One region of the Martinezella sp. CNPSo 3732 genome, then DNA from elsewhere that is predicted to be linked to it. Evidence: predicted binding sites of a transcription regulator. Region 1 holds the regulator's gene; each other region holds the start of a gene.
What was found. The regulator PhoB, encoded in region 1, activates phosphate uptake and scavenging genes when phosphate is short. The targets are predictions, from matches to a motif close to TGTCATNNANCTGTCAT.
Positions count from the first base shown of each region.

Region 2: a site for PhoB is predicted at 1,207-1,223, ahead of AC13RM_RS09640 (DapH/DapD/GlmU-related protein). Genes of this name have one in related genera too.
Region 3: a site for PhoB is predicted at 1,194-1,210, ahead of AC13RM_RS29015 (alkaline phosphatase). Genes of this name have one in related genera too.

Region 1 is NZ_JBXSOO010000021.1:98,842-102,027, forward strand. Features, by position in the region: gene AC13RM_RS26395 (aspartate aminotransferase family protein) at 1-828, opposite strand, end outside; gene AC13RM_RS26400 (GcrA family cell cycle regulator) at 1,253-1,780, shown strand; gene phoB (phosphate regulon transcriptional regulator PhoB) at 1,973-2,656, opposite strand; gene phoU (phosphate signaling complex protein PhoU) at 2,688-3,186, opposite strand, start outside.
Region 2 is NZ_JBXSOO010000003.1:199,350-202,535, forward strand. Features, by position in the region: gene AC13RM_RS09635 (CDP-diacylglycerol diphosphatase) at 1-514, shown strand, start outside; gene AC13RM_RS09640 (DapH/DapD/GlmU-related protein) at 536-1,168, opposite strand; gene recN (DNA repair protein RecN) at 1,369-3,042, opposite strand; gene AC13RM_RS09650 (outer membrane protein assembly factor BamD) at 3,055-3,186, opposite strand, start outside.
Region 3 is NZ_JBXSOO010000026.1:81,799-84,984, forward strand. Features, by position in the region: gene AC13RM_RS29005 (SAM-dependent methyltransferase) at 1-307, opposite strand, end outside; gene AC13RM_RS29010 (Lrp/AsnC family transcriptional regulator) at 446-925, opposite strand; gene AC13RM_RS29015 (alkaline phosphatase) at 1,250-3,004, shown strand; gene AC13RM_RS29020 (hypothetical protein) at 3,079-3,186, shown strand, end outside.

The sequences.
Region 1 (3,186 bases):
GCCATAAGTCGAACCGTGTGTGCCGGCTTTCATACCGGAAGCGGCTTCCGCCGTCGCAAGGCACGCACCTAGCGGGAAGCCACCGCCGATGCCCTTGGCGACCGCCATGATATCGGGCTTGATGCCGGCCCATTCGTAGGCAAAGAGCTTGCCCGTGCGGCCGACGCCACACTGTACTTCGTCGAGGATCAGCAGCAGGCCGTGCTCATCGCAGATCTCACGCAGCCCGCGCAGGAATTCGTTGGTCGCGGGACGAATGCCGCCCTCGCCCTGAACCGGCTCGATCAGGATCCCGGCCGTTGCGTCGGTAATGGCAGCACGCACGGCAGCGAGATCGCCGAACTCCACCTGATCGAAACCCGGTGCCTTCGGGCCGAAGCCTTCGATATACTTTTCCTGACCGCCAGCGGCGATCGTTGCGATGGTGCGGCCGTGGAAGGCGCCCTCGAAGGTGATGATGTGGAACTTCTCGGGATGCCCCTTGGCGAATTGATAGCGCCGCGCCGTCTTGATGGCGCATTCCAGCGCCTCGGCGCCCGAATTGGTGAAGAACACCTTGTCGGCGAAGGTCGCTTCCGTCAGCCGCTTCGACAGCTTCTCCTGACCGGGCACCTCATAGAGGTTGGACAGGTGCCAGACCTTGTCGGCCTGCGCCTTCAGCTCGGCGACGAGATGAGGATGAGCATGACCGAGCGAGTTGACCGCGACGCCGGCTGCGAAATCGAGGTAGCGTTCGCCATTTTCGGTGACCAGCCAGACGCCCTCGCCTCGCTCGAACCGTAGCGGAGCGCGCATGTAGGTGTCATAAAGCGGCGTGGTCTCGGCCATGGCCATATCTCCTGATCACAACTTTAAGGACCGATCGCTTCCATTTGATGAAACGGGTCCGAAAAAATCAAAAATGCCGCCTTGCGGCGGCCTGGGCACTATTGATGTTTTGCATCGCGATGTCAACAAAACTGGCGTTTTAGCAGGTGCGAGATAACGCTTGCGGGCAAAAGAGATAGGTTCGGCGGCGCCTATTGCAGAAATGCCACGCCTGGGCAGCAAGTTGGGGAAAACCTCGAAATCGATTCCTCAAGATTCTCGCGACTCTTGTCACGGAGTCAGCCTCACACTAGGTTAAAAAGCAATTGCTAGACTGCATGCGGCGGAACTAGTCACCACAATTTTAGAGCGTTTCGCGCCTCGTTCCCATGCGAGGCAATGGTGAGGGATTCTGCCATCGGAAACGCGACAGCGGAGACAGGGCATGAATTGGACAGACGAACGCGTCGAGAAGCTGAAAAAGCTATGGTCCGAAGGGTTGAGCGCCAGCCAGATCGCTGCGCAGCTCGGTGGCGTGAGCCGTAATGCCGTCATCGGCAAGGTGCACCGCCTGAACCTTCCCGGCCGAGCGAAGGCGGGCGGCACGGCAACCGCAGCGCGCACGCCGAAGCGCAGCGCAGCTGCACCCCGCGCCGCGACCTACGGATCGCGCGTTGCTACCCGCACGGTCGTCGCCCGCCAGCAGGGCGCAACCATGCTGAAGGAAGAGATCGAGATCGATTCCGTCAATGAAATCCAGTATCGTCCGGCATCGAACGTCGTCGTTCCGATCTCCCGCCGCCTCGGCCTGACGGAACTGACGGAGCGCACCTGCAAGTGGCCGGTCGGCGACCCGCTGAAGGACGACTTCCACTTCTGCGGCAATGACAGCCCAGATTCTTCGCCCTACTGCACCTATCATCAGCGCATGGCATACCAGCCGGTGCATGACCGCCGTCGTAACAACGGCTGAAAGCCACAGCAAGACAATGAGAAACGGGCCCTCGAGGCCCGTTTTTCTATTTCCGCCGCTATTTAAAGCACGTCACGATCTTTCAGATTCGCTTCCTGTGCTTTAGGTTTTCCGTCTGGCGCATGTCGTTCTCGCAAAACCGCTACGCACTTTTGGGCGACATGCTTTAGTGATACCCGAGCGGCAAGCCGCTCAGGCTTCCATGGAATAGCCCGCGCCGCGAACGGTGCGGATGACATCCTGCATATTGGAGAAATTGAGCGCCTTGCGCAGGCGGCCGACATGGACGTCGACGGTGCGTTCGTCGACGTAGATATCGTGACCCCATACGCCGTCGAGCAGCTGCGAGCGCGAGAAGACGCGGCCGGGCGAGGACATCAGGAATTCCAGCAGGCGGAATTCCGTCGGCCCCAGCCGTACTTCGCGGCTCTTGCGGTGGACGCGATGGGTTTCGCGGTCCAGCTCGATATCGCCGCAGCGCAGCACCGTGGAGAGAACCTCCGGGCGGGCACGCCGCAGCATCGCCTTGACGCGAGCCATCAGCTCCGGCGTCGAGAACGGCTTGACGACATAATCGTCCGCGCCGGTCGAAAGCCCACGCACGCGCTCGCTTTCCTCGCCGCGGGCCGTCAGCATGATGATCGGCAGTCGCTCCGTCTCCGGCCGCATACGCAGCCGGCGGCAGAGCTCGATGCCCGATACGCCGGGGAGCATCCAGTCGAGGATCAGGAGATCGGGGATGCGCTCCTGGAGACGCAGCTCGGCCTCATCGCCTCTGAGGATCGTGTCGACCTCGAAGCCTTCGGCCTCAAGATTGTAGCGCAGCAGAACGCTGAGCGCTTCCTCGTCTTCTACAACAGCAACTCTCGGAACCATGCGCCTATGGTCTCCTTTCTTCGCTTCCAGATTATTCCGTCACTGCGCCGACGGTATTGGCGGTATCGTCCTTCGGGCGTTCGCCTTCCGGCTGAGCACCTGTCGCCATGTAATAGATCGTCTCGGCGATATTGGTGGCGTGGTCGCCGATGCGCTCGATGTTCTTGGCGCAGAAGAGAAGATGCGTGCAGGTGGTGATGTTGCGCGGATCTTCCATCATGTAGGTCAGCATCTCGCGGAAGAGCGAGGTGTACATGGCGTCGATTTCCTCGTCACGTTCGCGGATCGACACGGCCTTGTCGGGCGAGCGGGTCGCGTAGACATCGAGAACTTCCTTGAGCTGGCTCAAAGCCAGTTCGGAGAGATGCTCGATGCCGCGGGCGAGACGGCGGGGGACACCGGTGCCCTGCACAGCGATGACGCGCTTTGCGGTGTTCTTGCCGAGATCGCCGACGCGCTCCAGATCGGAGGCGATGCGGATCGAGCCCATGATTTCACGAAGGTCCGCTGCCATCGGCTGACGGCGAGCA
Region 2 (3,186 bases), on a different contig from region 1:
ACCGCTCGCCGATGTCCCCGGCATCGAGGACCCACGCCTTCTGGCCACGGGAGCGCCGAACTATTTTGACGAAGCGTGGAGAGAGCTGTCAGCGACCGATCCGCGTGCAATGAAGGCTTCGCGACAGAATTTTGCCCTGGCGATAAACGCAGCCAGTTGGCGCACACAAGACCGGCTTCATATCCACATGGGGTGCGAGACGCCCCGCTTTAGGGCGCTCTTGAAGGCCCATGTGACGGAAATTGAAAGCGGCCGGTTTACGGACCTGAAGACGCGAGCTGGTTGGTGGGCAACCTTCCTTGCAGCCGATGACCTCTCGAATTTGAACCCACTGAAGCTCGTCGCAGACGGCGTTGATGGCGCCCGTTCAAATATGGAAAACGTCGTGGTCGGCGTCTTTGGCTCGATATTGCCGGACGGACAGCGTGGCTTCTATATTCTCGCGAGAATAAACGAAGCGCACAAATCCCGCGGGTCGGCGGAGGATATGATCGATCCTAAATGCCAGCTCTAATGCATGTTGCTCAGACGCGGATCAAGACCAGCGCTCGCAAAAGGCTTCTATGTCGCTTGACTGAAAATCGACAAGCCGCTCCATGATGGTTTCGAACGGCCAATCCCACCAGGCAATGGACGTAAGTCTCTCTGCGATACTTCGCGAAAACCGCTCTCGAATGAATTTGGCGGGAATACCGCCGACGACAGTATATGGTTGGACATCTTTCGTGATGACCGCACCCGCTGCAAGCACGGCGCCGTCTCCAACCTTTACGCCCGGCAAAACGATCACGCCATGACCAATCCAGACATCGTTGCCGATGACGGCGCGGTCTTCCTTTCGCCGATCGAAAAAGGCGTGGTCCCGCACGGCGCCCGCCGCGTAATATTCCGGACAATAGGTGAAGCGATGCATGGACGGCCGGTCCATCGGGTGATTGGGAGCGCCAATTCTGACCTCCGCCGCAATGGCACAAAACTTTCCAATCGTTGCGTCACCGACAATGCAGCGCGGCCCCAAGTAGGAGAAATCTCCGAGTTCGGCGGTGTGCAGAGATGTGTCCGCCAAAATCTCACAGCATCTGCCGATGCTCGAATCCTTTATGTTCGCCGTCGGGTGAATGACGGTTTCCGCGATTTTGGGGCGATTGGGCTGTGGGGTCGAGTGCATGGATGGTCTCCGGATTCTGGCCTGCCTAACCGGGGACGATAAAGGCTATATGACGCAAGACCGTCGAAAGACCGAGGCAAATGTCGGTGGCAGATGACGAGTTCCGACGCGCGTCAGCGCTATAGTCGCTGACCTTGCTGCTATGTCTGCTTCGGGCAAGTCGTCGCCGGCCTCTGCTCCAAGTATCACCATGGGAGAGATCAGCCGTTGCCAGCCAACAAACGCTTGGCGGCCGCCCTCGCCTCTTCGGTTACCGAAGCACCCGCGAGCATGCGGGCGATTTCCTCGGTGCGATCCTTCGGTTCCATGGTGGCAACGCGTGTGGAAATCTTTTCCGAGCCGTCCGCGACCGGTCCCTTGGAGATCAGGAGATGCGTTGCAGCGCGAGCCGCGACCTGCGGGGCGTGGGTGACCGACAGCACCTGTACGCGATCGGAAAGGCGCTTCAGCCGCTGGCCGATGGCATCGGCCACCGCGCCGCCGACGCCGGTGTCGATTTCGTCGAAGACGAGGGTCGGCGCCGAGCCGCGATCGGCGAGCGCCACCTTCAGCGCCAGCAGGAAGCGTGACAGTTCGCCGCCTGAGGCAACCTTGGTGATCGGTCCCGGCCGCGTGCCAGGGTTCGTCTGTACGTGAAATTCGACGACGTCGATGCCCTCGGCCGTCCCGGCCTCTGGATCGCTTGATATCTCCACCATGAAACGCGCGCGCTCAAGCTTCAGGGCCGGCAATTCGGCCATGACGGCTGAGGCAAGAGCCTCGCCGGCATGGCGACGTTTCTCCGACAAACTGCGCGCGGCAACATCATAATCCGCCTTGGCGGCCGAAAGCTCGGCGGCAAGACGCGCCAGCCGCTCTTCGCCGGCATCGAGATCAGCGAGATCCGAAATCATGCGTGCGGCCAAGGCCGGCAGTTCCGTCACCGGCACGGAATATTTACGCGAGGCGCCCCGCAACGCGAAGAGACGCTCTTCGACCCGCTCCAGTTCGCGCGGATCATATTCTGTTTTGCGGAGTGCTGCTTCCACTTCCATCTGTGCGTTGGACAGCTGATCGAGAGCGGCATCGAGCAGCGCCACGGTATCTTCGAGCAAGCCAGGCGCCTCGTGGCTCTTGCGCTCCAATCGGCGCACCAGCGATGCGATATGCGGCACGGGCGATGCGTTCCCATTGAGGAATTCGGAAGCCTCGGCGATATCGCCGGCAATGCGCTCGGCCTTCATCATCCGCGAGCGCTTCTCAGCCAGTTCATCCTCCTCGCCATCCTGCGGCGAGAGCTTCTCCAGCTCCTCGACGGAGGCGCGGAGATAGTCCGCTTCACGCGCAGCCTTCTCGACCTGCTCGCGATGCTTCTTCAAGGTGCGATCGGTATCGCGCCAGATTTTGTGCAGCTTGGCGACCTCCTGTGCCTCTTCGGCAAGGCCGGCAAAGGCGTCCAGCAAGGTGCGGTGCGCGTCGGTATCGACAAGGGCGCGGTCATCATGCTGACCGTGAATTTCGACGAGGAGCTGGCCGATCTGACGCATGAGCTGCACACTGAGCGCCTGGTCGTTGACAAAGGCCTTGGTGCGGCCATCGGCGGATTGGACACGACGGAAAATCAGATCGCCATCATCGTCGATGCCATTTTCGCGCAGGAGCTTGCGCGCCGGATGCTGTGTACCGACATCGAAAACCGCAGTCACCTGGCCGCGATCCTCGCCATGGCGCACGAGCCCGCCATCGCCGCGCCCGCCAAGGGCCAGCGACAGACTGTCAAGCAGGATGGATTTGCCCGCACCCGTCTCGCCGGTCAACACCGAAAGTCCGGACTCGAAGGCAAGATCCAGCCGCTCGATCAAAACGATATCGCGGATCGAAAGCTGGATCAGCATATGCGCTCAATCTCACGTCCCAAGAAGAAGTTTCTTGCCCGCTCTGGAAATCCAGGAGCCCGAATTTTCGCTCGGCTCCACGCCGCCCTTCTGCAGCAGCTGATAGGAATCCTTATACCAGCGGCTGTCCGGATAGTTGTGGCC
Region 3 (3,186 bases), on a different contig from region 1:
CTAGATAGGCAAAGGCAAGGCTGAAGGCGCCGGAGCCGCAGCCGAGATCGCATACCCTTCTATATCTGTGGACGGCGTCTTCGAGGCTGGTAAGCGCCTGCAGGCATTTCAGAGAGTTTCGCATGCCGAATGCACGGGTGAAGGCATCGGCGGAAAGGTTATAGTCGAATATCTCGATCTGGCGCCGGCTTTCGACAACATTGCGCAAAGCAATACTGTCGTTGCTTGGATGGTACAGGTGGTTACACCTTAGCAGGACCTCGGAAAATTCTTCGAGATTTCGTGTCTGTACGGCCGCGTATGTCATGAAGCCTGTCCTCGCCAAGGGTGTAGTCTTTGGCGTGATTGGAAAGGCTGCATGCGCCGAAAGCAAGCCCTCAAAAATTGCCCTGACGCTCGATAGGAAAGGGCAGCGCAACGACGACCATCGAACGCCGAAGCCATGTCAGCCTTGTGGTAGCGCGATTGGAAATCCTTCGAAGGTCTTGAGGGTATCGAGGACGATCGCCGTCTTCACGTGCTGAACGGATTCATGCGGCAGCAGCACGTCGTTGACGAAGCGGGAGAGATCGGTAAGCCCGCGGGTGGCGACCTTAAGGTGATAGTCCATTTCACCTGTCAGCGCATAGGCTTCCAGCACCTCCGGCAGTCCGTTGATGAGCTGCGAAAAACGGCGGGCATTGTCTCTGTTATGGGTGGCAAGCGTCACCGAAATGACAACGAGCATATCCAGCCCCAGTCGCTGCCGGTCGAGATTGGCCTGGTAGCTGCGAATATAGCCTTCCGCCTCCAGTCTGGTGCGGCGGCGCGAGCATTGCGAGGGCGAAAGGGCAATGCGCTCGCCGAGTTCGTTGTTCGTCAATCTGCCGTCTTTCTGAAGTTCCTCCAGCAGGCGCAGATCCAATTTGCCGAGCTGTTCATCCATTGCGCAAAACTCTCAAAATCCTCACGAAGCCTGTATGAGTTTTGCCTTTTCCTCAGAAAGTTACAAGCTTTCGGGGTTAATCCCACGCCAAGTCTTGCGTAGTTGAACGCGATGGTTTTCGAGGCTTTTGGACCAAGTGAAACGGAAAGGGACTGCGCAGCCACCCCGTTCGCGCCATCTCTTTAGATGCCGCGCATACAATCAGCCTTCCTAGCGTTTGTCCCTTTAGAATTTCCGGTTGCAGAAAGTCGACTCCTTTTTACATAATTGTCATCTGGCTTTTATAAGTGGGAGGCGGGAAGCAACCAAACGCAGGGGGTATAAATGCGTAAACTTCTTCTCGCCATGATGTCTGCGACCGTAATGTCCGGCGCAGCCCATGCAGCGACAGTCTATCCGTTGGACCGGGCAACGGTACTCGCCGGCTCTCCGTTCGATTTCAAGGTGGAATTCAGCAAGGTTGTGAAGCCGGAAGACGTGAAGGTCACGGTCAACGGCGAAAGCTACGATGCGGTTTTCGGCAAGGCGGCTGATTTCGTCGCAGAAGAAAAGGGCACTGAAGACAAGGTTCTTGGGTCCGCCCTGATCCTGCGTGGCGTCAAGCTCGCAAAGCCCGGCCAGTACAAGGTCGAGGTTTTGGCCGGCGACGAGAAGAAGTCCGTCAACTGGGATGTCTATGGCACATCGGCCATGCCGAAGGCCAAGAACATCATCTTCCTGCTCGGCGACGGTCTCTCGGTTGCGCATCGCACCGGCGCCCGCCTCATGTCTAAGGGCATGACCGAAGGCAAGGCCAATGGCCGCCTCGCCATGGACGACATCCCGCCGGTTGCCTTCATCGGCACGTCCTCGACCTCGGCGATTGCCACCGACAGTGCCAACACCATGTCGGCCTACATGACCGGCCACAAGTCGGCGGTAAACGCACTCGGCGTCTATGCCGACCGCACGCCGGCAAGCCTAGACGACCCGAAGGTCGAAACGATCGGCGAGGCCCTGCGCCGCACGGGCAAGAAGTCGCTCGGGATCGTCACCACGGCCGAAGTCGAAGATGCGACGCCGGCAGCGCTCGTTTCCCATACGCGCAAGCGTGGCGACAAGGCTGAGATCGTCGGCATGATGTACGACGTCAAGCCGGATGTCCTGCTCGGCGGCGGCTCGGCCTATTTCCTGGCGAAGAGCGTTCCGGGCTCCAAGCGCAAGGACGACAAGGACTATATCGCGCTCTTCAAGGATGCCGGCTATGCCGTTGCCACCGACAAGAGCGAACTGGCCGCAGCTGCCGGCTCCAACCAGGGCAAGCTGCTCGGTCTCTTCCACACCGGCAACCTCGATGTCGCGCTCGATCGCGAATTCCTCAAGAAGGGCACCGTCGACAAGTTCCCGAACCAGCCCGGTCTGGTCGACATGACCAAGGTCGCGCTCGACAAGCTCGCCAAGAACCCGGACGGTTTCTTCCTCGTGGTTGAAGGTGCCTCCATCGATAAGATGAGCCATCCGCTCGACTGGGATCGTGCACTGGTCGACACGATCGAGTTCGACAAGGCCGTGGCCGTTGCCCACGCATTCCAGGAAAAGAACCCGGATACGCTTATTGTCGTCACCGGCGACCACACGCATGGCGTCTCGATCATCGGCACCGTCGACGATAACAAGCCGGGTACCGAAATGCGCGAAAAGGTCGGCACCTATGCCGCTGCCGGCTTCCCGAACTACGAAGACAAGGATGGCGACGGCTATCCGGATCGCGTCGACGTTTCGCGTCGCCTGTTCATGGCCGCCAATAACGGCCCTGATCACTACGAGACCTTCCGTCCAAAGCTCGATGGTCCTTTTGTTCCGGCTGTTCAAAACGAAAAGAAGGAATATGTCGCCAACGAAGCCTATAAGGACGTGCCCGGTGCCGTCTTCGTCCAGGGCAATATTCCGCGGGACGAGGACAGCGGTGTCCACGCCGTCGACGATGTCGTGCTGCAGGCAGCGGGCCCGGGCGCCGAAGGCTTCCGTGGCTACTTGGAACAGAGCGACGTCTATCGCGTGCTGGCCGATACCTTCGCGCTCGGCACCGAAAAGATGTAAGTTGTTACAGATCGTATACCATGGACAGGCGGCTTCGAGGCCGCCTGTCTCTTCATCTTTCATGGGGGTACGCGATGTCCGGGGACAGGATCGCCACCATCGATCGTCGAGGCTTTTTGGCGGCTGCCGCGGCTTTGCCTGTCATGGGCATTGTGACACGCGCGAATGCCTCAGATACACTG